2 regions of the Mesorhizobium sp. CO1-1-7 genome follow, and region 2 is predicted to be linked to the other one. Evidence: predicted binding sites of a transcription regulator. Region 2 holds the regulator's gene; the other holds the start of a gene.
The links. The regulator HrcA, encoded in region 2, represses chaperone genes, less so after heat shock. The targets are predictions, from matches to a motif close to GTTAGCACTCNCNNNNNGNGAGTGCTAAC.
Positions count from the first base shown of each region.

Region 1 (3,448 bases), on a different contig from region 2:
CGGCACTGTCGCGCCGGCCGCTCGGCCTGCGCATCGGCCCGACCGACACCAGCCCGCGCAACGGCACGCCCAAGCTGATGCCGCTGCCGGAGGCGGCGCTCGAGGATGCCCGCGCCATCATCCTGGCCGCCCCGCCGCCCGAGACGATGCGCGCGCCGCGCCGGGTGGCGTCGCCGGACCTGCTCGACCAGTTGATGGCGGCGAAGTCGGCTGCGCTGGAAATCCGCCCCGAACCGGCGGAGCCGCAAGTCAGCGCCGAGGATCTGGCGGAGCGGCGCGAGCGGGTGGACCGCGTGCTGCGCGCCATTCTTGCACAACCTGACGCGGGCTTCCGCGTGATCGGGGTGCTCTACCAGGAGTTTGTCGTGCGCTGCCGCATCGAGGGCCTCGCCTCGGTCGTGCCTGACCTGCCCACCTTCCGGCGCATGTTGACGCGCGCCCGTGCCGGGCTGGGGGCCGAAGCCAGCGAGGACGATGTGTGGCGCGACGTCTCGGTGCGCGCTTCGTTGCTGCCGGAGGACATGCAAGGCGTGTTCATGATGATCGCGCGCGCGGCGAAGGAGGGCTGGCCGTGCCCGAGCGATGGCGCGATTGCCCGCGCCTACGGCTCGCACTCCATGCGCCGCGCCCGGCGGCTGCTCACCTATATCGAGGAGCAGGGCCTCATCGTCTGCCAGCTCGACGGCACGGGGAAGCGCACCGTGACGCTGGTCGAACTCGCCTGGGCAACGGCGCCCGGCGATCCCAATGCGGAGGGGGCGGAACAGGGAAGCCTGGCTTTGTGAGGGCATCCAACGCTGCCGTGGCGGCATTGCGATCTCATCGACAAACGCTGATCCGCTGGTTCTCGATGGCGGACCTGATGGTGAGGTCGCTGGTCGGCTTCTGGTAAGGTCAGCACCGCGCGATGACGCCGCCCTTACTGGACCGTGATGACACCGTCGACCGCCCGCCATTCCGATGGGGTGATGAGCCGGTGGTGGGCGATGTGGACGGAGTGAAGCGGCCCGTCCAATTCGCGCTCCCAATAGGAGAGAAAGCCCTTGAGTTCGGGGAACTCCGGCGCCAGGTCGTAGTCCTGCCAGACATAAAGCTGCAGCAGGCTCCGATGGTCAGGCAGACGGTAATGTATTTGTGCGGTGGTCAGGCCATAGCCTTCCATCTGGAGGCGGAACTCCTTGCTGACGCTTGCGATCATTCGTGTCTCCTTTCGGCGGCAGCGGTGGCCGCAACGGCGAAAAAGTCTCTCGGCCCATCAATGTGCGCCGTCGGTAAACAACTCCTTCAGAGGGTGAGCGGTTCCGGCGCCGGCGATGGTACCGGCTCGGATAATTTTGCCGGATCTAGGCGTAAATTCAAGGGGCGGCTCCCGACGCAGAGCGAATAAGACCGCTATAACAGTGAGTTGGCACTCCGACGGCGTGAGTGCTAAAATTTTCTGGCCGGCCTCTTGAAACCGAAAAAAGGGAAAACTAGCTCGATATGCGCGCGCGATGCCTGACAAAGGGTCGCCGCATTCCGCATCGGCCCGAATTGCCGGTCCGGTGTGGAGGAAGCTGAAAACCTGTTTGTCCCAAGAGGAGAACGACATGGCGTTCCGTCCATTGCATGACCGTATCCTGGTCCGCCGCATCGAGGCCGAGGAAAAGACCTCCGGCGGCATCATCATTCCCGATACCGCCAAGGAAAAACCGCAGGAAGGCGAAGTCATCGCCGTCGGTCCCGGCGCGCGCGACGACAGCGGCAAACTGACCGAGCTGGATGTCAGGGTGGGTGACCGCATCCTTTTCGGCAAATGGTCCGGCACCGAGATCAAGCTCAATGGCGAGGATCTGCTCATCATGAAGGAAAGTGACGTGATGGGCGTGATCGAACAGACCGCGCAAGTGAAGAAGGCCGCCTGACGGCTTCTTAGAAAATCCACCAGTCAACGAATGCTGCCTAGAGATAGAGGAGTGATCCAATGGCTGCCAAAGAGGTAAAATTCCATACCGAAGCGCGCGAGAAGATGCTGCGCGGCGTCGATATCCTGGCCAATGCGGTGAAGGTGACGCTCGGCCCCAAGGGGCGCAATGTCGTCATCGAAAAGTCGTTCGGTGCGCCGCGCATTACCAAGGATGGCGTCACTGTCGCCAAGGAAATCGAGCTTGAGGACAAGTTCGAGAACATGGGCGCGCAGATGGTGCGCGAAGTAGCCTCCAAGACCAATGACCTTGCCGGCGACGGCACCACCACCGCGACCGTGCTGGCCCAGGCCATCGTCAAGGAGGGCGCCAAGGCCGTTGCCTCGGGCATGAACCCGATGGACCTGAAGCGCGGCATCGACAAGGCGGTGGACGCCGTCGTCTCCGAGCTGAAGGCCAACGCCCGCAAGGTGACCCGCAACGACGAGATCGCGCAGGTCGGCACCATCTCCGCCAATGGCGACGCCGAGATCGGCCGCTTCCTCGCCGAAGCGATGGAGAAGGTCGGCAATGAAGGCGTCATTACGGTGGAGGAAGCCAAGACCGCCGAGACCGAGTTGGAAGTCGTCGAAGGCATGCAGTTCGACCGTGGCTATCTCTCGCCCTATTTCGTCACCAACCAGGACAAGATGCGCGTCGAACTTGACGAGCCCTACGTGCTGATCCACGAAAAGAAGCTCGCCAACCTGCAGGCGCTGCTTCCGGTGCTGGAAGCGGTGGTCCAGTCGGGCAAGCCGCTGCTGATCATCGCCGAGGATGTCGAGGGCGAGGCGCTGGCGACGCTGGTCGTCAACAAGCTGCGCGGCGGCCTCAAGGTCGCGGCCGTCAAGGCGCCGGGCTTCGGCGACCGCCGCAAGGCCATGCTGGAAGACATCGCGATCCTCACCGGCGGCACCGCGATCTCCGAGGATCTCGGCATCAAGCTCGAGAATGTGACGCTGGAGATGCTGGGCCGCGCCAAGAAGGTGGTGATCGAAAAGGAAAACACCACCATCGTCGACGGCGTCGGGCGCAAGGAAGAAATCCAGGGCCGCGTCGCGCAGATCAAGGCCCAGATCGAGGAGACCACCTCCGACTATGACCGCGAGAAGCTGCAGGAGCGGCTGGCCAAGCTTGCCGGCGGTGTCGCGGTGATCCGCGTCGGCGGCTCGACCGAGGTTGAGGTCAAGGAGCGCAAGGACCGCGTCGACGATGCCTTGCACGCGACCCGCGCGGCTGTCGAGGAAGGCGTGCTGCCCGGCGGCGGCGTCGCGCTGCTTCGGGCCGCCAAGGCGCTCGATGCTGTCCAGACGGACAATGCCGACCAGAAGACCGGTGTCGAGATCGTGCGCCGCGCCATCGAGACGCCGGTCCGCCAGATCGCGGAAAATGCCGGTTCTGAAGGCTCGATCATCGTCGGCAAGCTGCGCGAGAAGAGCGAATTCGGCTGGGGCTGGAACGCTCAGACCAACGAGTTCGGCGATCTCTATGGCCAGGGCGTGATC
Region 1 is NZ_JAIUHA010000006.1:191,356-194,803, reverse strand. Features, by position in the region: gene LB516_RS14865 (ATP-binding protein) at 1-785, shown strand, start outside; gene LB516_RS14860 (usg protein) at 920-1,198, opposite strand; gene LB516_RS14855 (co-chaperone GroES) at 1,590-1,904, shown strand; gene groL (chaperonin GroEL) at 1,964-3,448, shown strand, end outside.
Region 1: LB516_RS14855 (co-chaperone GroES) is a predicted target of HrcA. The motif match lies at 1,405-1,433, and genes of this name have one in related genera.

Region 2 (3,448 bases):
ACGATCTTCTTGCCATCGAGCGTATGGAGGTTTGGCGAATGCATCAAAGGCCCCAGATTCTCGGCTCGGCGAACTCGATCGAATTGCCCGAAGGGTCGCGTATATAGATCGAACGGCCGCCTTGCGGCCATTCGAATTCGCTTTCGATGGCGATTTTCTTCGCCAAGAGATGGGTTTTCCAAAGCTCGATTTCAGCGGCGCTCGCGGCAAAGCACAGATGGCCTTCGCCGACCGTGCCGTGCGGCGGCACTTTCAGCCTTGCGTCCGGCGCGGGCGGAATTCTGGTCGCCTCGGCGTTGAAGACGAGCAGGACGCCCGGGCCACAGCGGAAGAAAAGGTGGCGGCCGTCAACCTTGCCGAGGAGAGTGAGGCCGAGGATATCGGTGTAGAAGACCTCTGCTTCAGCGAGGTCGGTGACATAGAGGGCGGATTCAAGAATGGCAGAGGGAGTCACGAGGCACCCCCTTCTGGCCTGCCGGCCATCTCCCCCGCAAGGAGGGAGATTGGCGGCGTGAGCGCCGGCTCGTGGTATTCTATGCTGATTATTGGCGAAGCTCTCGACAACATCCGATCTCCCCCCTTGCGGGGGAGATGCCCGGCAGGGCAGAGGGGGGCGCCCAGGCTCCGCATGAATAAACTAAGCCACCGCCATCTGCTGCAGGCTGACCAACCGGGAAATGCCCTTCTTGGCCAGGCCCATCAAGGCCGCGAACTGCTCTTCGGAGAAGGGCTCGCCCTCGGCGGTGCCCTGGATCTCGACGATGCCGCCCTTGCCGGTCATGACGAAATTGGCGTCGGTGCCGGCCGAGGAATCCTCGATATAATCGAGATCGATGACCGGCTGGCCGTCATGGATGCCGCAGGAAATCGCCGCGACATGATCCTTCAGCACTTTCGAAACACTGGCCATCTGCCGCGCTTCCATCCAGCGCAGGCAGTCATACAGCGCCACCCAGCCGCCGGTGATCGAAGCGGTGCGGGTGCCGCCATCGGCCTGGATGACGTCGCAGTCGACGGTGATCTGCTGTTCGCCCAGCGCCTGCAGGTCGACCACGGCGCGCAGCGAACGGCCGATCAGCCGCTGAATCTCCAGCGTGCGGCCGCCCTGCTTGCCGGCGGAGGCCTCGCGGCGCATGCGCTCGCCTGTCGAGCGCGGCAGCATGCCATATTCGGCCGTCACCCAGCCCTTGCCGGAATTGCGCATCCAGCCAGGCACCTTTTCCTCGAGGCTGGCGGTGCACAGGACATGCGTGTCGCCGAACTTCACCAGGCACGAGCCTTCGGCATGCTTGGAGACGCCGCGCTCGAAGGATATGGCGCGCATTTCGTCGAATTGGCGTTTGGAGGGGCGCATTCGGCCTGCTTTCTTGTCATTTTTTTGAATCGTGGCCGGCTTTTAGACGCATGCAGGGCACGGCGCAAAGGAAAAGGGGCGGTGACCCGACACAGACACCGGGTTGCGCGCGGCCCACCGAAGTCTATATCCTTGAACCGGAGGTTTTTAGCCGAATGACCAAGGCAGTCGATCCCGCCTCGCAGTCGCTGGCTCTTCAGTCGCTCGACATGCGCTCGCGCGACATCTTCCGGCGCATCGTCGATTCCTATCTGCGGGACGGCGAACCCGTGGGCTCGCGCAGCCTGTCGCGCATCCTGCCGTCCTCGCTGTCGCCCGCCACCATCCGCAACGTGATGAGCGACCTCGAGCATCTCGGGCTGATCTACGCGCCGCACATCTCGGCCGGGCGCCTGCCAACCCAGGCTGGCCTGCGTTTCTTCGTCGATGCCTTCATGGAGCTTGGCGACCTCTCCGACGAGGAGCGCCGCACCATCGAGGCGCAGGTGCGGGCCTCCGGCTCCGGCGCGACGCTGGAGCATATGCTGACCGAGGCCAGCCAGATGCTGTCGGGCATGTCGCGGGGCGCCGGCCTGGTGCTGGCGGCCAAGAACGAGGTGGCGCTCAAGCATATCGAATTCATCCAGCTGGAGCCGACCAAGGCGCTTGCCGTGCTGGTATCGCAGAATGGCGATGTCGAAAACCGTGTCGTCGAGCTGCCCGCCGGCATCACCGTCTCGCAACTGCACGAGGCCTCGAATTTCCTCAATGCGCATATCCGTGGCCGCACGCTGGCCGAGGCGCGCACCGAGATCGCCCGCATCAAGGAAGAGACGAGAGCCGCCCTCGACACGCTGTCGCAGGACCTCGTCGAGAAGGGGCTTGCGGTGTGGGCGGGCGCCGAAAGCGGCCTGCCGGCCCGGCTCATCGTGCGCGGCCGCGCCAATCTGCTGGAAAACGTCACCGCCCAGGCCGACATCGAACTCTTGCGCCACCTGTTCGAGGACATGGAAACGCAGGACGGGCTGATCCAATTGCTCGACCTCGCCGAGCAGGGATCGGGCGTGCGCATCTTCATCGGCTCGGAAAACAAGCTGTTCTCGCTGTCGGGCTCGTCGCTGGTGGTGGCGCCCTATCGCGACAAGGACGCCCGCGTCGTCGGCGCGCTCGGCGTCATCGGCCCGACAAGGCTGAACTATGCCCGCATCGTGCCGATGGTGGATTATACGGCACAGCTGATTTCCCGCATGCTGAGGTAAGGAGTCCGAGGAATTATTGCTTTGGTTTCCATGCCGGAATTCGACCGCGAACGACTTTCCTGGCGGGACCGTAAATCCAGACAGGCTGCAAAGGAGAAAAAGAATGGCGCTGGAATCGTTCAAGGCCCAGATCAGTCTGCTGCTCGAGGAGATGGTCAACCAGCCGGAGGACCAGCACGAAATTCAGGAACAGCTGCGCGAAAAACTGCGCGAGATGCGCGCCATGGGCCTGCCATTGCCGGCCGATCTCGTTGAATTGGAAAAACGCCTGGACGACGATTTTTACGCTGCCGGGACCTGATCCGAGAAGTTTTGCGCATCGTGCGAACGGAACCCACGGGCAAACCGATCGTTGCTTTCCTTCATGACGGATTGGAGGAAGTGATGCGATTGGCCGGACTGGCGCTGTCCGCACTGTTTGTCACGACCGCGGCGCTCGCCCAGCAAGCTGACCAGCCTGTGCTCAAAGGCCCGGCCGCCTTCGGCGACTGGCGGGCGGACAGGCCCGGCGTGCGCCGGCTGATCAAGCCGGAAGACCTGCCGAAACCCTATGTCACCAAATCCGCCTCCAACAGCGCCGGCGTGATCGACATGCCGGCGGACGCAAAGCCGCATTTGCCGCCGGGGTTTTCGGCCGAGTTGATCGCCTCGGGGATCGACAATCCGCGCGTCGTGCGCATCGCACCCAACGGCGACCTGTTCGTTGCCGACAGCAAGGCCAACCAGGTTCGGGTCTATCGCCTGGCGAAGGGCAGCGCGAAAGCCGCGGAGAAAAGCATCTTTGCCGGCGGTCTCAACCGGCCCTATGGCATTGCCTTCTATCCCCCGGGCAAGGACCCGCAATGGGTCTACGTCG
Region 2 is NZ_JAIUHA010000004.1:422,792-426,239, forward strand. Features, by position in the region: gene rdgB (RdgB/HAM1 family non-canonical purine NTP pyrophosphatase) at 1-44, opposite strand, end outside; gene LB516_RS11330 (VOC family protein) at 44-454, opposite strand; gene rph (ribonuclease PH) at 638-1,354, opposite strand; gene hrcA (heat-inducible transcriptional repressor HrcA) at 1,510-2,592, shown strand; gene LB516_RS11345 (hypothetical protein) at 2,696-2,893, shown strand; gene LB516_RS11350 (PQQ-dependent sugar dehydrogenase) at 2,977-3,448, shown strand, end outside.